Regions from separate parts of the Amycolatopsis sp. NBC_01307 genome, predicted to be linked through region 1. Evidence: riboswitches for the same ligand, from Rfam matches in the RefSeq annotation. Region 1 holds a riboswitch; each other region holds the start of a gene.
The links. A riboswitch is a leader RNA that binds a small molecule or an ion and turns the genes downstream of it on or off. The one in region 1 is predicted to bind S-adenosylmethionine.

Region 1 (7,057 bases):
GTCGACCAGCAGGACCGCGCCTTCGCACGCCTCCAGCGCCCGGGAGACCTCGTAGGTGAAGTCGACGTGGCCCGGGGTGTCGATCATGTGCAGGACGTGGTCCTGCCCGTCGACCTGCCAGGGCAGCCGGACGTTCTGGGCCTTGATCGTGATCCCGCGCTCGCGCTCGATGTCCATCCGGTCGAGGTACTGCGCGCGCATGGCCCGCTCTTCCACGACGCCGGTGAGCTGCAGCATGCGGTCGGCCAGGGTGGACTTGCCGTGGTCGATGTGCGCGATGATGCAGAAGTTCCGGATGAGCTCCGGAGGCGTGAAGGTCGTGTCGGCGAACGTCGTCACTCGAATGAGTCCTCGGAAAGTCGGGGATGGCCACCTCTATGCTCCCATGGCGCTCCGGGTGCGAGTGGGGGTCATCCCCGATGCGAGCCCACGTGATCCGTGGTGCCCTCGAAGTATGAGCACATCGCACCAGCCCGCACCACCTCCCCAGCCTGATCCGGACGGCCTCGCCCGGGTTCTCGACCGTGTCTTCGGTCACCCTTCGGGCCTGCTCGGCCGCCTCGGCGGCCGGCTCATGGCCCGGGGCAACTCCGCCACCGAACACCGCGTAGTCGACCTGGCGAAGCTCGAGCCGGACGAGACCGTCCTGGTCGTCGGCCCCGGCCCCGGCGTCGGCCTCCACGCCGCCGCACGGCTGGCCGGGCGCACGATCGGCGTCGACCCCTCCCCCGCGATGCTGGCCCTGTGCCACGAGCGCTGCGGTGACCAGGTCGAGCTCCGGGAGGGGTCGGCGGCGCACACCGGCGAGCCCGGCGAGTCCGTCGACGTCGTCCTCACCGTGAACAACGTCATGCTCTGGGACGACCGCGCGGCCGGCTTCGCCGAGCTGTTCCGCGTCCTGCGCCCGGGTGGCCGGCTGCTGCTGTCCGCGCACGAGAAGTGGCTGCCCGTGAGCAGGCACGTGCTGGCCGACGAAGCCGCCGAAGCGGGCTTCGCCGACCTGCAGACGTGGACCTGGGAACCGCCCGGCTTCACCGCGCTCGCCGCGCAGCTGCGGGCCGTCAAGCCCGCCTAGCGGGTGTCCGTGCGGATCGGGTGTCCTTCCGGCACCTCGACCAGCACGATGCGCGTGCCGTCCGGATCGGCGATCCAAGCCTCGTCCAGGCCCCAGGGCTCGCGCTGGGCGTCCCGCACCGGCGTCAGGCCCTTCGCCTTCAGCTCGGCCAGCTCGCCGGCCAGGTCGCGGACCTGCACCCAGAGCACCAGATCGGGCGACGCGCCCGCCTCGCCCGAGCCGGACACCTCCAGGGAGCCGTGCCCCAGGAAGAACACGGTGCCACCGGGGAACTCACGCTCCACGGCCAGGCCGAGGGTGTCGCGGTAGAACGCGGTCGACGCCTCGGCGTCGCGCGGGCGGATCAGCAGCCTGCTCTTCAGGACTTCCATCCGACCATCCCTACCGGAGGTCCTCAGGCCGCCGCAATCGCGACGATGCCGGACAGCACGATCACGGACCCGGCGAGCCGCCGCACGGCGTCGCGCTCGCCCAGCACCAGCCACGCGGCGAGACCGCCCAGCACGATGCTCAGCTCCCGGGCGGGCGCCACCAGGCTGACCGGCGCCATCGTCAGGGCGAACAGCACGAGGATGTAGGCGACGGGCGACAGCAGCCCGACGATCAGCACCTCGCGCCGCTGCTCGCGCCAGAGCCGCGTCACCTCGGACCGGCCCGCCCGCGCGCTCGGCAGGAGCATGGCGCTCTGGATCAGTGTGCCGAGGCCGAGGTACACGATCGGCGGCATGCCGATGCCGGTCACCGAGTGCGCGTCCCAGAGCGTGTAGCCGGCGATGACGGCCCCGGTCAAGACGCCGTAGAAGATCCCGGCGCGCCGGGCCTTGGCGGCGGCCGGGTCGGCCGCGGCGGCGCCCCGGCGGCCGGTGCTGATCACGAGCACCCCGGTGATCACCAGGAACGCGCCGAGCAGCCCGAGCCAGCCGGGCCGTTCGCCGAGGACGAGGACGGCGGCCAGCACCGACAGCAGCGGCCCGGTGCCCCGCGCGACGGGGTAGACGACGGAGAGGTCGCCGACGCGGTAGCCGCGCTGCAGGACGATGCCGTAGGCGACGTGCAGCACCGACGTGCCCGCCGCGGCCAGCAGCCAGCTCCACTGTGGACGTTGCGGCTCGACGGCCACCAGCACGACCGTCACCGGCAGCAGGGCGACGGCGGAAACCGTGTAGTAGAGCCAGACGAACTGGGTGCCGCCGGAGCGGACCCGCTTGGCGGCGAGGTTCCACGCGGCGTGCACGACGGCCGCGACGACGACGAAGGACAGTGCGGTGGTGTTCACAGGGACCCCTTACGGGTTTCGCGCGCGCGAAACCGGGTCCTCCAGGCTTTTGCCCCGTCAGATGAACGGCGGGACTTCCGGACCCGCCGACGGTGCCGCTCGGACCAGACCCACCGGATCCTGGTTGTCCTGCTGGCTGGGGCGGACCGGTGACGGAACCCTAGGCACTACCGCCGTCCACCGTACTCCCGGTGATCCACGCCCGGCCGGACGCGCTCGCGGCGGGCCGGGGCCGGGCTGTTAAAGTTGCTGCTCGTTGCCGTGCGGCATTCCGTCATGGAGGAAACCCGCTTCAGCGGGGCCACACCAGCGCGGCGGCGAATCTCACCGAGTGAAAGCAGGAGCGCCTCATGGCCAACATCAAGTCGCAGATCAAGCGCATCACCACGAACGAGAAGGCGCGTCAGCGCAACCAGGCGATCCGGTCCTCGGTGAAGACCGCGATCCGCAAGGTCCGCGAAGCCGCTGACTCCGGTGACAAGGCCAAGGCCGTCGAGCTGCAGCGCGACGCCGCCCAGAAGCTGGACAAGGCCGTCTCGAAGGGCGTCATCCACGCCAACCAGGCCGCCAACAAGAAGTCGGCGCTCGCGAAGCGCGTCAACTCGCTCTGAGCGAGCTGATCTCTGGAGAAGCCCCGGCCCCGGCCGGGGCTTTCTTCATGTTCAGCGGTCGCCCTTGGCCGCCGCCACCTGCAGGACCGCGCGTTCCAGCGCGTAACCCGGGTCCGCCGCGACGCCCTTGACCTCGGCGTTCAGCCGGGCGACCACCCGCATCGCCGTGGCGAGGCCGTCCTGGTTCCAGCCGCGGGACTGGCCCTGGGCCTTGCGGACCTTCCACGGCGGCATGCCCAGCTCCCCGGCCAGCTGGTTCGGGTTGCCGCGGCCCGCGCCGGAGACGCGGGCGATCGTGCGGACCGCGTCGGCCAGCGCGTCGGCGACCAGGACGTACGGGACGCCGAGCTGCATCGCCCAGCGCAGCGACTCCAGGGCGGCCGCGCGGTCACCGCTCACGGCCTTCTCCGCCACCGCGAACCCGGTCACGTCGGCGCGGCCGCGGTGGTAGCGGTGGACCGCGTCCGCGTCGACCACCCCGCCGGCGTCCGCGACGAGCTGCATCGCGGCCGAGGAGAGTTCCCGCAGGTCGGAGCCCACGGCGTCGATGAGCGCCGCGACCCCGGCCGGGTCGATCTTGCCGCCCGCCCGGCGCACCTCGTGGCGCACGAACTGCTCCCGCTCGGCGGGCTTGGTCAGCTTCGGGCACTCCGTCACCTCGGCGCCGGCCTTCTTCAGCACCGCCGGGAGCGTCTTGCCCGCCTTGCTGCGCCCGCCGCCGGTGTGCACGACGACGAGCACGATCCCGGCCGCCGGGTCCTTCAGGTACGACGTCACGGCGTCGGCCAGCTCCTGCGAGATGTCCTGCGCCGACTCGAGGACGATCACCCGGCCTTCGCTGAACAGCGACGGGCTGACGAGTTCGGCCAGCTCGGGAGCTGTGAGATCGGACACCCGGGCCCGCGTCAGCTCGGCCGTCGCGTCGATCGCGCGGGACGCGGCCAGCGTCTCGCGGACGGCCCGCTCGATCAGCAGTTCTTCCTCACCCAGGACCAGGTGGAGCGGGGCCGGGGCGGTGGCTTGCGCGGTCACCCGGGAATCTTCTCACTTGCTGCTTCGTGCGCCCGCTCCGGTGATGTCGAGCGGCCACCATGGCACGGCCCGAGTGCCATGTCGTACGGTGTCCTGGAGGCGGCGCGCTTTCTCGCGCGCTCCGACAACTGAATACCGCTCATCCAGAGGGGCAGAGGGAACGGCCCGACGAAGCCCCGGCAACCGGCGTACAGCCTGTCATCCCGCGATCGCGGGATAGCTGACGACCACGGTGCCAATTCCGGCCCGCTTCGGCGGGGCAGATGAGGAAGGAACCTCGCGATGACCGCAACCCTCGGCACGACCTCCACCACCAAGACCCCGGATCTCGGACCGGCCGTCGAACTGGTGTCGAAGGAAGAGGGCCACCGGCAGCCGCTCGCCCCCGAGTTCGTCTCCGCCGAAGACTTCTCGCCGCTCGAGGTCGCCTACGACTTCGGCCGCGTCCGCCGCGAAGACATCGAGGCCGGCCCCAAGAACATCTGGCGCTACAAGAAGCTCCTCCCGGTCCCGTCCAACATCGAAGAGATCCCGAACACCGAGCCCGGCTCGACGCGGCTGATCCGCGCCGACCGCCTGGCCAAGGAGCTCGGCCTCAAGCGCCTGTGGGTCAAGGACGACACCGGCAACCCGACGCACTCCTTCAAGGACCGCGTGGTCGCCGTGGCGCTGGCCGCGGCCCGCGAGTTCGGCTTCGAGGTGCTCGCCTGTCCCTCGACCGGCAACCTGGCCAACGCCGTCGCCGCCGCGGCGGCGCGCGCGGGCTGGAAGTCGGTCGTGCTGATCCCCAAGTCCCTCGAGCGCGCCAAGATCCTCACCACCGCGGTGTACGACGGCGACCTGATCGCCGTCGACGGCAACTACGACGACGTCAACCGGCTCGCCACCGAACTGGCCGGTGAGCACCCGAGCTGGGCCTTCGTGAACGTCAACGTCCGCCCGTACTACTCCGAGGGTTCGAAGACACTCGCCTTCGAGGTCGCCGAGCAGCTCGGCTGGCGGATCCCGCCGCAGATCGTCGTGCCGATCGCCTCCGGTTCACAGCTCACCAAGGTGGACAAGGGTTTCCGCGAGCTGGGCCAGCTCGGCCTCGTGGACGCCAGCCCGTACAAGGTGTTCGGCGCCCAGGCCACCGGCTGCTCGCCGGTCTCGGCCGCGTTCCGCGCCGGCCAGGACGTCGTCCAGCCGGTGAAGCCGGACACCATCGCCCGCTCGCTGGCGATCGGCAACCCGGCCGACGGCCCGTACGTGCTCGACATCGTCAACCGCACCGGCGGCTCGATCGAGGACGTCACCGACGAAGAGGTCGTCGAAGGCATCCGGCTGCTGGCCCGCACCGAGGGCATCTTCACCGAGACGGCCGGCGGGGTCACCGTCGCCACGGCGAAGAAGCTGATCGAGACGGGCAAGCTGGACCCGGACGCCGAGACGGTCCTCCTCATCACCGGCGACGGCCTCAAGACCCTCGACGCCATCGAGAACCACGTCGGCCCCAAGGCGACCGTGCCGGCTTCGGCCGCGGCCGTGAACAAGGCCCTCGGCTACTGACGTCTCCCCGCCGGGGCGAGCCACGCCCGCCCCGGCGGGAACGCGTTGCCGGGCAACGGAAGTCAGCGGTGGGGCGGGCCGCGTGGCTCGCCCCGGCGGGCTATCGCCGGGCCTGACGGGTCCGGGACCACAGCGGTGTCGCCGTCGACGTCGGTCCGGGTCACCAAGGCGCCCAACGCCGTCAGAGTGTCCACTGTGGACTTGCTCGGGTGGCCGTAGGTGTTGCCCGCGCCGACGCTGATGAGCGCCGCGCGCGGCGCCACCGCGGCGAGGAAGGCCGGCAGCGAGTACCGCGAGCCGTGGTGGGGCACCTTGAGCACCTCCGCTTTCAGGTCTCCGACATCGGCCAGCAGGTCCGACTGGGCCGCCAGTTCGACGTCACCCGTCATCAGCACGCGACCGGCGGCCGTTTCCGCCCGCAGGACGACCGAGCTGTTGTTGATCGTCGTGCCGTCCTGCTGACCGGCCGAGCGCGACGGCACGTACCGCGGCCCGAGCACGTCGAGCGCCAGCCCGGGCAGGTCGACCCGCTCGCCCGGGCTCAGCTCCACCAGCGGCACGCCGCGGCGGGACGCCTCCGCGGCGACCTGCCGCCACGCCCACTCCGGCGTCCGCCCCGGTCCGACGGCGATCCCGCCGACCGACCGGCCGTCGAAGACCGACGCGAGCCCGCCGATGTGGTCGGCGTGCAGGTGGCTCAGCACCAGCAACGGGATCCGGTCGACCGACAGCCGGTGCAGGCACTCGTCGACCGGCCCCGGCTCGGGCCCGGTGTCCACCACCACGGCCCGCCCCGGCTCGGCCGTCGCCAGCACGACCGCGTCACCCTGGCCGACGTCGCACTCGACCATCGCCCAGTTCCGCGGCGGCCACGCGGGCGCGAGCACCCGCACCGGCACGAACACCAGCAACGCGCCGACGATCAGCACCGCCAGGAGCAGCCGGACCCGCCGGTACCGCACGGCGAACACGAGCACCGCGAGGACGGCCGCCGCGAGCAGCGCGCCCGCCCAGCCGCCGGGCCAGGGAACGACCGCGCCCGGGGCTCGCGCGCCGTGCCGCGCCACGAAGATCAGCCACTCGGCCTCCGGGCCGGCCAGGTGCACCAGGAACGTGCCGGCGCCCGGCCACCACGGCCCGACGACCGTCGCCAGCACCCCGAGCACCGTCGCCGGGGCGACGACGGGCGCGGCGAGGACGTTGGTCACCACCGACACCAGGCTCACCGTGCCCGCCATCCCGGCCAGCACCGGCGCCGTCACCACGAAGGCGGCGAGCGGGATCGCCAGCCCTTCGGCGAAGCCCGGCGGGACGCCGCGGCGGACCAGCACCCCCGCCCAGCGCGGAGCCAGCAGGACGAGACCGGCGGTGGCGAAGACCGACAACGCGAACCCGAAGTCCGTGGCCATCGCCGGATCCGCCACGACCAGCACGCAGACCGCGAAGGCCAGCGCGGGCAGCGCCGAGCCCCGCCGTCCCAGTGCCAGGGCCAGCAACGCGACCGCCGCCATGACC
Region 2 (7,057 bases), 400 kb from region 1:
CGGCGAGGTCATGGAGACCCAGGGCCTGGAGGGCGAGCAGCTGACGGTGCAGCTGCTCGAGGTCCAGGACCCGGCGGACTTCCTGTTCGGCGCGGCCGGCTACCGCCTGGAGGAGGGCGAGCGCTCGGTGGTCGTCCACACGGAGATCACCAACCGCGGCGCGATCCCGTTCGCGTCCCTGCCGGACAACTACCTCGAGCTGCTCACCGTCGACGGCAAGACGATCGGCAAGGCCCCGGTCTCGCTGACCTCGCGGCCGCCGCACAAGATCGGCGTCAAACCGGGCGAAACCCTGGGCGGCCACACGGTGTACGTGCTGCCGGACACGACCCGGGTGGTTTCGGTCCGCTGGAGCCCGCGGCCGGAACCGGACGAACGAACGCTCATCTGGTCGATCGAGGACTAGTAGCTCTCGTCCTGCAGGATCTTGAGGGCGTTCGCCAGGTCGTCCGGGTACTCCGACTCGAACTGGACCCAGCGGCCGTCCGACGGGTGGGCGAAACCGAGCGTCTTGGCGTGCAGCCACTGGCGGTTCAGCCCCAGCTTGCGGGCCAGCACCGGGTCCGCGCCGTAGGTCAGGTCGCCGACGCACGGGTGCTTCAACGCCGAGAAGTGCACGCGGATCTGGTGCGTGCGCCCGGTTTCGAGCTTGATGTGCGCCAGGGACGCGGCGCGGAACGCCTCGACGACCTCGTAGTGCGTCACGCTCGGGCGGCCGCCCTGGACCACCGCGAACTTGTAGTCGTGGCGGGGGTGGCGGTCGATCGGGGCGTCGATGGTGCCGCGCGTCGGGTCCGGGTGGCCCTGGACGATCGCGTGGTAGCCCTTGTCGACCGTGCGTTCCTTGAACGCGCGCTTCAGCACGGTGTACGCGTGCTCGCTCTTGGCCACCACCATCACGCCGGTCGTGCCCGCGTCGAGCCGGTGCACGACGCCCTGGCGCTCGGCCGCGCCGGACGTCGCGATGCGCAGGCCCGCCGCGGCGAGGCCGCCGACCACCGTCGGGCCGGTCCAGCCCGGGCTCGGGTGCACGGCGACGCCGACCGGCTTCGAGATCACCACGATGTCGTCGTCGTCGTGCAGGATCTGCATGCCTTCGACCGGCGCGGCGACGATCTCCACCGGGTTCGCCGGCTCCGGCAGCGTGACCTCCAGCAGCCCGCCCGCGGCCAGCCGGTCCGACTTGCCCGCCGGGTGGCCGTCGAGCAGCACGTCGCCGGACTCGGCCAGCTCGGCGACGACCGTGCGGGACAGCCCGAGCATCTTGGCGAGGCCGGCGTCGACCCGCATCCCGTCGAGCCCGTCGGGCACCGGGAGCATCCGCGAGCTCACGCCTGGTCCTCCTGCTTGGTTTCCGCGGCCGGCTCGGCCTGCTTCTTGTCTTTGGTCTTGTCCTTGGTCGACGTGCCGTCGTAGTCCTTGCCCAGCAGGGACAGCAGCACGATCAGCGCACCGCCGACGCAGATCGCCGAGTCGGCGATGTTGAAGATCGCGAAGCCCTTGCCGTTCGGAGCGAACGCCGAGATGAAGTCGACGACGTGGCCCTGCAGCCCGCCGGGTGCGCGGAAGATCCGGTCGGTGAGGTTGCCCAGCGCGCCGGCCAGCACCAGGCCGAGGCCGATCGCCCAGCCGATCGAGCGCAGCCGCCGCGAGATCCAGATGATCGCGATGACGACGGCGAGCGCGACCAGCGCCAGCACCCACGTCATGCCGGTGGCCATCGAGAACGCGGCACCCGGGTTGCGGATGACCTGCAGGTAGATCAGGCCGCCGAGGATCCGGACCGGCTCCTTGCCCTCCAGGTTGGCGGTGACCAGGTTCTTCGTGATCAGGTCGATCGCCCAGAGCACCACCGCGACGGCGAACACCCAGCCCACCCGGCGCTTCGGCAGCGTCGCCGCCGTCGCCGCCGGGGTTTCCGGCGTCTCCTGGACGGGCTCGGGCACCGCCTCGGCGGCGGCGTCGGTGTCGGGTTCTCCAGCGCTGGACTCGGTGCTCACCGGTCCATTGTCCACGCCTGGTCAGGGTGCCCCGGCGGCAGTGTCGCGGGGACGCCGCGGGAGGACCGCGAACGCGGCGGCGAACAGCACCCCCGCCGCGCTCGGCGCCCCGGTCACCGGCGTCGAGAACACCAGGCTGACCAGCGCGAACACCAAGGCCACGGCGATCAGGAACCAGTTGCGCTCGTACGCCGCCGGCACCGGCGCGACGACCGCCATCACGAGCTGGGCGAACCCCGGCGCCGCCAGCGGGAACCAGAAACGCCGTCCCTCCCCCATCGGGGCAGGGTAGCGGCGAACGCCCCGGCCACGAGCACGGTCGCGGAGATCAGCGCGCCCGGCAGGTCCGCGATCACCACGGCCACCGCACCGGCGCCACGGCCATCGCGAGCACCAGCGGACTGCGTTCGTACCAGGCGACCAGCGCGAGCCCGAGCGTCGCCAGGAGGGGGCCGCGGGTGGCCGCGTCGAGACCGAACCGGCTGAACAGCAGCAGGTCCAGCACCGGGACGGCGAGCACGACGGCGACGATCGACGCCACCACCGTCCTCGCGCGCAGCCCGCCCGCCACGGCGTAGGAGACCACCATGGCGAGGAACGCCGCGATGAGTGCGTACTGCCACGCCGGACCGGCGCCGCCGGCGTAGGCCACGACGGTGTCATCGAGGCTGAGGAACCGGGCCTTGGTGCCGTAACCGTCGATCGTCAAGCCGAACAGGCCCACGTAGCCGGCGGTCGCCGGTGGCAACCGCGCCGTCAGTTCCGCGGTGACGGCCGACCGGTGGAACAGTTCGGCCGTCACCAGGACCAGTTCCGCGAAACCCAGCAACGCCAACGGAATCCACTGCCGCCCCATCGGCCCAGGCTAACGCTCAGCAGAACGGCGGCAGCTCCCGCGGGTCGCCGACCGGGGCCCAGCGGCCGCCCGCCTTCGTGTACCCCCAGCGCGCGCCGCGGGCGACGATCTGGCGCAGCGCCAGCAGCACGCGATCCACGTGCTCCTCGGTGCTGCCCAGGCCGAGGCTGACGCGCACCGCCTGCTGCCCTTCGCCGCCGGTGACGCCGATCAGGCGCTTGGCCGCGATGTGGGCGCAGAAGGCGCCGTCGCGGACGCCGATGCCGTACTCCGCCGAGAGAACCGCCGCGAGCCAGCCGGGGTCGAAGCCGGCGACGACGAAGCTGACCGTGCCGACGCGGTCGACCGGCGCGTCGAACAGCCGCAGCTCCGAGCAGCCCGGGATGCCCTCGAGGCCCCTGCGCAGCCGGACGAGCAGGGCCTGCTCGTGCGCTTCGACGGCGGCCCAGTTGCGGCTCAGGGTTTCGCAGGCGACGCCGAGCGCGTACACGCCGACGGTGTTGGGCGAACCGGCTTCGTGCCGCTCCGGGCCGGTGTTCCAGACGACGGCGTCCTCGGTGACGAGCTTGGTCGCGCCGCCGCCGGCGAGGTAGGGCCGGGCGGCGCGCAGCCAGTCGGCGCGGCCGATCAGCGCGCCCGCGCCGAAGGGCGCGTACAGCTTGTGGCCGGAGAGGGCGACGTAGTCGACGTCCAGGTCCTGCATGGCGATCCTGCGGTGCGGCGCGAGCTGGGCGGCGTCGAGGGCGATGCGGGCGCCGTGCCGGCGGGCCACCGCGGCGATCTCCGCCACCGGGAGCAGCTCACCGGTCACATTGGACGCTCCGGTGAGGACCACCAAACGCGGCCCCTGCGGGGATTCCGCGAGGGCTTCGTCCACAGCGGACACCGCCGCGAGCCGGGTGCGCGGGGTCGGCAGGCGCCGGACGTTCGGCCCCTGCCACGGCAGCAGCGCGGCGTGGTGCTCGGTGTCGAACACGATCACCGCGGTGCGCGGCGGGAGGCTGCGGGCGAGCAGGTTGAAGGAGTCGGTGGTGTTGCGGGTGAACACGACCGTGTCGGTCCGGCGCGCGCCGACGAAGCTGCGCAGCGTGGCGCGGGTGCGCTCGTAGAGCTTGGTCGAGACCTGCGAGGCGAAGCCCGCGCCGCGGTGGACGCTCGCGTACCAGGGCAGGAACTCGTCGACGGCCACGCGGACGGCGTCGAGACAGGGCGCGCTGGCCGCGTGGTCGAGATTGGCGTAGCCGATGTCTCCGCCGGTGACGAGCGGAACTCGCAGCGAGGCACCAGCGACCGTGGGAATACCTTGGGACGCAAGGGATTCCTGGGTCTGTGTGCTGGTGCGGTCGATGGCGAGAGTCATCGTTAGCCTCCTCGGCGTTCCGGGGGGCCCCGGCGAGGGGCCCGCGCTTGCCGGTCGCACGGCGCGACCGGCCCGGTCTTCACCCGGGGCACCCCACCGCGGTAGGAGGGTTGCCGGCCAGCAAGCCGGGGCTTGACGCTGGCACTCATGACCTGATTCAAAAGGTAACCGAGAATCGGCGTGACGACCAGCCCCCACAGCACATTCTGAGACACCGACCACAAGTCGAGCAGGAATGGAGAAGCGTCAGGGCTTCGCGCGGAAACGGCCCGGGAGCTGCGTCACGGCGTGGTCCGAGAGGTGTGTCGCGGTGCCGGTGTACTGGTCCGCGCCCGCTGTGAACAGCCAGCCACCCAACGTCTTCCCGTCGATCGGCTCACCGTGCGCCGCCGCGACGGTGGTCGAGACCTGGCTGTAGGCGAGACCGTCCCAGTCGGCCGCGTCCGGCAGTGTCCACAGTGTGAAGTGCACGTGGGCCCCGGTGCTGCTGCCACCACACGGCAGGGCGTTGCCGGTCGAGCCGAGCACGTCGCCGGCCTCGACCTGCTCACCGTCGGTGACCTTGATGCCTTCCATGTGGTAGTACCCGGTCCGCCAGCCGCCGGCGTGGTCGATGGTCACCCAGTCGCCGCCCGCGCAGTGCTGCAGGTGCACGGTCCCGGCCAGCGGCGCCCGCACGGTCTTGTCGGCCGGGCTGAGGTCGAGGGCGTTCTCGACGCCGGTGCTGCCATCGTCGGAGTGGATGCCGGCGGAGTACACCTGCTGGCCGGCCTTGAACGGCAGCGCCAGCACCGGAAAGGGCCCCACCTCAGCGGCCGCCCCCGGAGCGGCGGCGAGCCCCACACCCAGGACGATCCCCGCGACCAGCCCGGCCCCACGCACGTATCGCTTCGTCACCCGGCGTACTCCTTTGACTCTACGTTCGCCCATTCGAGGTAATGAATGGAGCGCAGAGTAAGCCAAAAGAGGGAACGCAGGGAAGATCAGGTGAGGTTTTTGTGAGGATCACTCACCCTCGCGGGAAAAGATCACCAGGTCGACGCGAAGAGCGGACAGGCACCGGACAACCGCCCGGCCCGAACGCAGCCCCCACCACTCCCTGGGGGGCGTCCCCTGTCCAGTCTACCGCCGCTGACCTGCAAAAACGTGGGTGCCGGAAATCTGTGGACAACTGGAGTGGATGTGGACAACTCGCGGCCGGCCGGGCTCGCGACCGCCGAGCGCAGCAGACGGCACGGTGGCCAAGCGGGCAACCCGCGATCGACGCCGCTCACCTCAAGCAAACCGACGCGGACAGCCCGGCGGCGATGCCGAGCCGAGCGGACACGGTTCCGCCCAACCCGCGAACGAGCCGGCGGTCCGACTCGCAGCGCCGGCGACCCCAGCGGACCGCACAGTGGCCAAGCAGGCAATCCGCGCTCGGCCCCGCTCACCTCAAAGCCGACGCAGGCGGCATGGCGACCAAGCGGGCCACCCGCCGATCGACCCCACTCGCCTCAAGCAAGCCCAGCGGACGGCACGGCGGCCAAGCAGGCAACCGGCCCCACCTATCTCAAGCAAGCCGACGCGGAAGACGCACCGGCAAGATCGAGCATCCGATCAGCCACGACCCGCGCGACCCAGCGGCCCGACTCGATCACCAACCACCCCAGCGAGCGACATCGCCGCGAGACAGAGCGGACACCGGCCAAGCAAACCGCGAACCGCGTCAGATCCCCGACTCGCCGCGCCAGCGGGCCAGGCGGCCGGCGCGGTCCACCGCGCGCAGCCGGCGCTCGGCGTCGTCGCGGGCTGTGGCCGTCGTGACCACCAGGAGCTGGTCGTGCTCCTGCAGGCGGCTCGTCTTCTGCGGTGTGAAGCCTAAGCCCGCGCGCACGACCAGGCTCACCGTCGCACCCACCGGCAAGCGCAGCTCCGACAGGTAGACGCCGTGCAGCTTCGAGCCCGGCTGGATGCGGACCTGCAGCAGCTCGGCGCCCAGCTCGTCCAGTGGCGCGGAGTCGACGTCGATCTCGTACGCCTCCGACTTCTTCGACAGCCCCAGCCAGCGCGCGAGCGGGCCGAGGGTCGCGCCCTGGAGCAGCGTCAGCACGATGACCAGCACGAACACCGCGTCGACCAGGCGCTGGGCGCCCGGCAGGCCCTCCGACAGCGGGATCATCGCCAGCACGATCGGCACCGCGCCGCGCAGGCCGGCCCACGACAGGAACGCCTGTTCCCGCCACGGCAGCCGGAACGGCAGCATCGAGAGCACCACCGAGATCGGCCGGGCCAGCAGCAGCACGACGGCGCCCGCGACCAGGCCCGGCACCAGTGTCTCGAGCAGCCGGCTCGGCGACGCGAACAGCCCGAGCAGCACGAACAGCCCGATCTGCGCCAGCCAGCCCAGGCCTTCGGCGAACGACAGCGTGTCGGAGCGGTGCGGCAGCCGCGAGTTGCCCAGGACCAGCGCCGCGACGTACGTGGCGAGCAGGCCCGACGCGTGCAGCAGCTGCCCGGACGAGTACGCCACGACGCACACCGCGACCGTGGCCAGCGGGTACAGGCCGGTCGCCGGGAGCGCGGCGCGCCGCAGGGCGATGCCGCCGAGCCAGCCGAACGCCAGCCCGATCGCCAGGCCCGCCGCCAGCTCGTAGACCGCCAGGAACGGCAGCGTCCAGTCCACAGTGGTGCCCTCGGCCAGCACCACGACGGCGATGTAGGCCGGCGCGTCGTTGATGCCGGACTCCAGCTCCAGCGCGCCCACCAGGCGCTTGCCGATCCCGGCCGTGCGCAGCACCGAGAAGACGGCCGCGGCGTCGGTCGACGAGAGCACCGCGCCCCACAGCAGCGCGAGCCGCC
Region 3 (7,057 bases), 1.6 Mb from region 1:
GGTCGTGCTCGACACGACCGTCGTGAACATCGCGCTGCCCTCGGCGCAGCGCGCGCTCGGCATGTCCGACACCGGCCGCCAGTGGACGATCTCCGCGTACACGCTGGCGTTCGGCGGCCTGCTGCTGCTCGGCGGCCGGCTGGCCGACCGGCTCGGCCGCCGCACGACGCTGCTCGTCGGCGTCGCCGGGTTCGCCGTCGCCTCCGCGCTCGGCGGCGCGGCGCCGAGCGCCGGCTGGCTGATCGCCGCGCGCGCCGCCCAGGGTGTGTTCGCCGCGCTGCTCGCGCCGTCGACGATGTCCCTGCTGACGCTCACCTTCACCGACCCGCGCGAACGCGGGAAGGCGTTCGGGATCTTCAGCGCCATCATGATCTCCGGCTCCGCGCTCGGCCTCACGCTCGGCGGCGCGCTCACGCAGTTCCTCGACTGGCGCTGGTCGCTCTACATCAACGTGCCGCTCGCCGTGGTGGCCGGGCTGGGCGCCTGGTTCGCCGTGCCGGCCACGGCCGGGCACCGCGACACCAAGCTGGACTGGACCAGTGCGCTGCTCAGCTGCGGCGGCGTCGTCGTGCTGGTGCACGCGCTGTCCGAAGCGGCGACGCTGGGCTGGAACTCGTTGTGGGTACTGGGTTTCCTCGCGCTCGCGGTGGTGCTGCTCGGCGCGTTCGTCGCCCGGCAGGCCGGCCACCCGCACCCGCTGCTGCCGCTCGCGGTGGTGCGCGACCGCGCCCGCGCCGTCGCGTACCTGACCGTCGGGACCGCGTCGTTCGGCGCGTTCGGGATGTTCCTGTTCCTGACGTACCAGCTGCAGGTGGTGATGGGCTACGGCGCGCTCGCCGCGGCGCTGGCGTTCCTGCCGACGCTGGGCGCGAACCTCTTCGCCTCGACGCAGCTGTCGGGGCGGTTGCTGGCCCGCTTCGGCCCGCGTCCGCTGCTGGCGGGCGGGCTCTTCGTGCTGGCGGGCGGGTTGCTGCTGGCCACCCGGTTGACGCCGGACTCGTCGTACGCCGCGGTGATCCTGCCGATGCAGCTGCTGCTGGGCCTGGGCGCCGGGCTGTGCATGCCGGTGGTGCTGAACGTCGCGACCCGCGACGTCGGCGCGCGGGACGCCGGAGCCGCATCTGCGTTCGTGACGACGTCGCAGCAGGTCGGCGCGTCACTGGGGACGGCGACGCTGAACACGATCGCCACCGCGGCGGCGGCCGGGCTCACAACGTCGACGGCGATCGTCCACGGCTACACAACAGCCGCGGCCTGGGCGGCCGGCCTCGTCGCCACAGCCGCCCTCACCGCACTCCTGCTGCTCCCGCGCAGCACCCGCTGAAAGCCGTGAAGGCCTCCTTCCCGGCCATAAGAGCCGGTAAGGAGGCCTTCACGGACGTTCGGGGTCAGGCCGCGGCGACGCCCTGGGGGCCGCGGGCGGTGTGCGTGACGTGGCCGCCGCGCTCGGCGACCCACGCCAGCGCGGCGTCGGCCCGCTCGCCGCGGACGCCGAGGCGGAACCGGCCGACCGGGGTGTCGCCGATCCGGGTCAGGCCGCCGCCGATGGTGGCGAACTCGACGTCGAAGCGGCCCGCGGCCTCGGGCAGCAGCGCGCCGACCGAAGCGAAGCCGACCAGCACGACGTCGACCGAGCGGTCGTAGCGCGAGGACTGCGAGCGGGTGGTCTCGATGGCGGGCAGCAGCGCCTGCGCGGTGCGGCTGGCCGGGTTCGAGATCAGGTCGAGCACGGAGCCACGCTCGACGACGGTGCCGTCTTCGAGCACCGCGACGTCGTCGCACACCCGGCGGACGACGCTCGCGTCCGGCGTCGTGATGACGATGGTGACACCCAGCTCGGCGCGGGCCCGGTCGAGCACGGTGAGCACCGCGCCGGCCTCCTCCGGGTCGATCCCGGCGGTCGGGTCGTCGGCGAGCAGCACGGCGGGGGCCGCGGCCAGGGCCTTCGCCACGGCGACGCGGCGGAGCTGCCCTTCGGTGAGCTCGCCGGGACGCTGCGCGGCGCGCGGGGTCAGGCCGACGAGGTCGAGCAGCGAGCCGACCTTGCTGCGGCGCTGCGGGCCGTCGACGCCCAGCTGCTCCAGCGGGGACGCGATGTTGCCGGCGATGGTGCGCTCGGCGATCAGCTCCGGCTTGGTGCCGACGACGCCGAGCTGGCGGCGGATCTCGCGGAGCCGGCGGCCGTCGAGGGTGCCGGTGTTGAGGCCGTCGAGCCGGACGACACCGCGGTCCGGCCGCTCCTGCAGCGCGATGCACCGGGCGAGGACGGACTTGCCGGAACCGGCCGGACCGACGACGCCGAACAGTGAGCCGGCCTGGACGTCGACGCTCACGTCCCGCAGCGCGACGACCGGATTTCCGTTGAGGGCAAAGGACTTGGACAGGTTTTCGACGGTGATCACGAAGGCTCCAGAAAACGGGGCGCGCAGAGAAGCGCGTCCGGCCGCAAGCGAGTGTCCGTCCTCTATGGACGGTGCATGAAGAAGAGGTGTGACGGGTCGAGCAAGCTCAGTTGGAGCGTCGACATGCGGTCACGGAGCGGCGACCCTCGTCGACAACGCGGCGTTTGGTCAGCAGCAGCGGGCGAGCAACCCTCTTCATCGGGACGGCCTCCATCGGTCCTGGCGGTAGCACCTGCCCTGCGGAGGGTGGTTGCTGCGACTTCGGCGAGCCAGGTCTCTCAGTCGCTCGGGATGGACGTACTGAGTAAAACCGATCCCGAGGAGCGAAAGCAAGCCTGTTGGGCCAGATCACACGACTGGAGGTGTCCGAATCGCGGGAACAGCACTCAGGAAGACTTATTTCGCCGCGACGCGCACGCTCCGGCGTCGGCGGGCACCGTCAGTTCCACTGAGGACGCGTCACCGGACGGCGGCGAGCCGGGCGAAGTCGTGCACGTCCAGCTGCTCACCGCGGGTCTTCGGGTCGATCCCGGCGGCCACCAGCAGCTCGCCGGCCCGCTCGGCCGACCCCGCCCAGCCGGCGAGCGCGGCGCGGAGGGTCTTCCTGCGTTGTGAGAACGCGGCGTCCACGAGACCGAACAGCCGATCCCGGTCCTCGGACGCCGGCGTCTCCCCGCGTTCGAACGCGACGAGCGTGGAATCGACGTTGGGTACCGGCCAGAACACCGAGCGTGGCACGGCGGCGACCTTGCGCGCCGGGCCGTACCAGGCGAGCTTGACGCTCGGGACGCCGTAGATCCGGCTGCCCGGGCCCGCGGCCATCCGGTCGGCGACCTCGGTCTGGACCATCACGAGGCCGGACTTGAGGGAGGGCACCTCGGCGAGCAGGTGCAGCACGACCGGCACGGCGACGTTGTAGGGCAGGTTGGCCACGAGCGCGGTGGGCGCGGCGGGCAGGTCGGCGTTCGAGACGCGCATGGCGTCGGCCTCGAGGACGTCCAGCCGGCCCGCGACGTCCGGCCCGCGTTCGGCGACGGTCTTCGGCAGCCGTTCGGCGAGCTTGCGATCGATCTCGACGGCCACGACCCGCGTCCCCGCGGCGAGCAGCCCGAGCGTCAGGGACCCGAGCCCGGGCCCGACCTCGAGGACGACGTCGTCCGGCCCGAGGTGCGCGAGGTCGACGATCCGCCGCACGGTGTTGGGATCGTGCACGAAGTTCTGCCCGAGCTTCTTGGTCGGCCGCACGTCCAGCTCGGCCGCCAGCCCGCGGATCTCGGCAGGTCCCAACAGTTCAACCACCGGACGAGCCTACCCAGGACAACCCGGCCCCCTCTGCACGCCCGCCCGGAGTGCCCGGCCCCAGAGGGTCAGCCCACGTACCCAGCCAGTCGGCCCGCATACGTGGACGGTCGGCTCACGTACCCAGCCAGTCGACCCACGTACCTGGACGGTCGGCCCGCATACCCAGACGGTCGGCTCGCGTGATCAGCAGGCCGACACGCGTGATTGAGCGGTCAACACACGTGATTGAGCGGTCGACACACGTGATCGCAGGCGGAACCGACGTGATCAGACCCGACACTCGCGTGATCAGACCCGTGACTCACGTGATTGGCGGCGGAACTCGGGTCATGCCTCGCTGGGGACGCGAAACGGCCCCCGCCGTGAGGCGGGGGCCGTTTCGGAAAGGAAGTCAGGCCTTCTTGCCGCAGACCGGCCAGGCGCTGTAGCTGCCGCCGCGTCCGGCGCGGACCTTCTCCGCCACCGCGATCTGCTCTTCACGCGAAGCCTGGTTCGGGAGCGCCGCGTACTGGGAGCCGCCGTAGGCGTTCCAGGTCTGCTTGTCGAACTGGAGGCCGCCGTAGTAACCGTTGCCGGTGTTGATGGCCCAGTTGCCGCCCGACTCGCACTGCGCGATGCGGTCCCACGCGGAACCGTCGCCGATGTCGGGGGTCGCGGCCTTCTTGGTGCCGACGTGGATGATCTTCGGCTTGGCCGGAGTGATCACCTGCTCCGACATCGACTGCCGCGAGACCTCTTTGCCGTTCTTCTGCGTGACCTTGTAGGTCACCATCTTCTCGCCGGGCGTGCCCGGGTCCTCGACCTGGGTCTTGCCCTTGTCGAGGTCCGGGTCGTCGACCTTCTGCTCGGGCGGGTCGATGGTCTCCTTCTGGTTGACCATCGAGACGCCGGTGCGGCTGATGTGGACCTCGGCACCGTCGGTCAGCTTGACGTCCAGGCCGCCCTCGGCCGCGTCCTCCGGGCCCAGGGTGAGCTTGTACTCGCCCAGGAACTCCTTCGTGGTGACCGCGGTCGTGGTGATCTGCTTCGGCTGGTTCGCGCCGTCGTAGAGCGTGATGTGCTTGAGGGTCTTGATCTGGACGGTCGCGCCTTCGAGCGGCAGTTCGCCGTCCTTCGGCATCGACATCCACGTGCCGGCCTGCTCGGCCTGCTGCATGCCGAGCTGGGACAGGGCGTCGCCCAGGTGGGTCGCGCGGACCCAGGAGGTGCGCTCGGCGCCGTCGACGACCAGCTTCAGCTGGCGGCCGCGCTCGAGCTTGATGACGCCGCCGTCGCCGACCTCGGCCTGCGGGGACGGGGAGAGCGAGTCGTGCGCGCCGACGGACAGGCCCGCGTCCTCCAGCACCTCGCCGACGGTGTCGCCGAACGAGTGCACGGTGGTCTGCTGGCCGTCGACGTCGACGGTGACGCTCTTGTTCATCGCCAGCGCGGCCGCGCCGCCGCCGGCGATGCTGATCATGACGCCGAGGACGGCGCCCTTGAGGAAGCGGCGCTTCCAGACCTTGGAGGTCTGCCGGATGCTCTCGTCCATCAAGGCCTTCTTGGCCTGCGGGGACGCGGTCCGGTCCGCCTCGATCTCATCCGGGATGACGATCGGCGGGAGGTACGTGGTCTCGGCGTTGATGAGGCGGATCAGCTCGTCGACGTCGACGTCGATCGACGCCATCATCGCGTCGGCGTCGGGGCCGAGCGCGGCGAGGATGTCCTGCTGCGTGATGTTCGGGTCGTCAGAAAAGTCGAGCTGGCCGTACGCGGTGTCCTCGAAGTAATTGCGGTCGAGGACGGCGGCGGAGCGTGCTCCAGCCTGTCTGCTACCTGTCACCGGGTCGTTCCCTTTCCCAAGACGCCGTTCGGGGCGGCATCTTTACGTCTGGGCCCGCAGTCGGCGCCATCGTCACGGTCCCGGTCGTACCACCCGGTTCCGCTTCCCCGACGTGCACTGACGTGACTGAGGGCGTAACAGCCGGCAACTGCATGGTGCAGTACCGACCGGCACGATCACGGGACAGTAACGGGTCCCGCCGGGTTGCGCAAACACCCCCCGGAGTGTCGTGATCTGGGTCACTCCATCGAGTGGGCGATCATGGAACCCGGTTGTCGCAATGCGTTCAACCCGTTGTGACACTGGGGAGTCGGTAGATCCGCTCGGCCGTGGTCCGGACGGCTTCGGCGACCTCGTGGACAGCTTCGCCCCTGAGCGCCGCGAGGTGACGGACGGTGTAGGCGGCGCCGTACGGCTCGTTCGGCCGTCCACGGAAGGGGTGGGGGGTCAGAAACGGCGCGTCGGTCTCGACGAGGTAACCGTCGGGCGGGCAGAGCCGCGCCGCCTCGTGGAGCCCCTTGGCGTTCTTGAACGTCACGGTGCCGGCGAACGAAAGCACGTAACCGGCGTCGATGCAGCGCCGCGCGATTTCCGCGTCGCCGGAAAAACAATGGAAGATTACGGCATTCGGCGCACCCTCTTCGACCAGAATGCGCAATACGTCCTCGTGGGCCTCGCGGTCGTGGATCATCAGCGGCTTGCCGAGCCGCTTCGCGAGGTCGATGTGCCAGCGGAAGGCGTCCTGCTGGGCGTCGTGGGGCGAGTAGTCCCAGTAGTAGTCGAGGCCGGTCTCGCCGACGGCGACCACGCGGTCCTGGCCCGCCAGGCGCTCCACTTCGGCCTTCTCGGCGTCGCCGAAGGCCTTGGTCCGCGTCGGGTGGACGGCGACCGCGGCCCAGACCCGCCGGTCCCACGTCGCCGCCTCGGCCGCCCAGCGGGCGGAGGCGAGGTCGTCGGCCACCGTCACCACGCGCGCGACACCCGCGCGTTCGGCGCGGTCGACCATGGCCGTCACATCGGCCGCGGTGACCGCGCCGCACGCGTCGAGGTGGGTGTGCGCGTCCACCACCGCCACCGGGAGCCGGTCCGGGACCGGGGGCAGTTCGCGCTTCTCGTCACCCAACTCGCGTACCTCTTACTTCGTGATCGGGGCCCACTCGGGGCCGGTTTCCCCGAGTTCCGGGTCGAGCTTCGTGAACAGCGGCGACGGCTTGGCGAGCGGGACGCCGACCTCGATCGGCTTCGACTCCCACTTCGCCTGCTCCGCCGCGTAGTCACCGGTGAGGATCGGGTTGACCCGCCCGGCGATGTCGAGGTCCTCGACCTCCTTGAGCTCCGGCTGCGCGGCCCAGACGCCGGTGCCGCCGAGGGCCTCGTGGATCTTCTGGGCCGAGTGCGGCAGGAACGGCGTCAGCAGCGTGTTGGCGTCGCTGACGACCTGCAGCGCGGTGTGCAGCACGCTGTCGCGCCGCGCCGGGTCGTCCTTGAGCTTCCACGGCTCCTGGTCCGACAGGTACTTGTTCGCCGCCGT

Region 2: another riboswitch for S-adenosylmethionine. It lies ahead of OG439_RS23165 (aminotransferase class V-fold PLP-dependent enzyme); the one in region 1 lies ahead of thrC (threonine synthase).
Region 3: another riboswitch for S-adenosylmethionine. It lies ahead of OG439_RS32285 (methionine ABC transporter ATP-binding protein); the one in region 1 lies ahead of thrC (threonine synthase).

Annotation. Positions count from the first base shown of each region.
Region 1 covers NZ_CP108403.1:5,874,226-5,881,282, forward strand. The annotation lists gene lepA (translation elongation factor 4) at 1-339, opposite strand, end outside; gene OG439_RS25185 (class I SAM-dependent methyltransferase) at 455-1,075, shown strand; gene OG439_RS25190 (VOC family protein) at 1,072-1,446, opposite strand; gene OG439_RS25195 (DMT family transporter) at 1,470-2,351, opposite strand; gene rpsT (30S ribosomal protein S20) at 2,702-2,962, shown strand; gene holA (DNA polymerase III subunit delta) at 3,014-3,994, opposite strand; SAM riboswitch class I at 4,131-4,264, shown strand; gene thrC (threonine synthase) at 4,277-5,542, shown strand; gene OG439_RS25215 (ComEC/Rec2 family competence protein) at 5,605-7,057, opposite strand, start outside.
Region 2 covers NZ_CP108403.1:5,474,269-5,481,325, forward strand. The annotation lists gene OG439_RS23140 (AsnC family protein) at 1-406, shown strand, start outside; gene OG439_RS23145 (RluA family pseudouridine synthase) at 403-1,332, opposite strand; gene lspA (signal peptidase II) at 1,329-1,946, opposite strand; gene OG439_RS23155 (hypothetical protein) at 2,022-2,279, opposite strand; gene OG439_RS23160 (hypothetical protein) at 2,353-2,856, opposite strand; gene OG439_RS23165 (aminotransferase class V-fold PLP-dependent enzyme) at 2,873-4,216, opposite strand; SAM riboswitch class IV at 4,255-4,369, opposite strand; gene OG439_RS23170 (M23 family metallopeptidase) at 4,463-5,113, opposite strand; gene OG439_RS23175 (potassium/proton antiporter) at 5,925-7,057, opposite strand, start outside.
Region 3 covers NZ_CP108403.1:7,430,745-7,437,801, forward strand. The annotation lists gene OG439_RS32280 (DHA2 family efflux MFS transporter permease subunit) at 1-1,324, shown strand, start outside; gene OG439_RS32285 (methionine ABC transporter ATP-binding protein) at 1,389-2,402, opposite strand; SAM riboswitch class I at 2,610-2,700, opposite strand; gene rsmA (16S rRNA (adenine(1518)-N(6)/adenine(1519)-N(6))-dimethyltransferase RsmA) at 2,862-3,701, opposite strand; gene OG439_RS32295 (transglycosylase family protein) at 4,096-5,526, opposite strand; gene OG439_RS32300 (TatD family hydrolase) at 5,813-6,649, opposite strand; gene metG (methionine--tRNA ligase) at 6,662-7,057, opposite strand, start outside.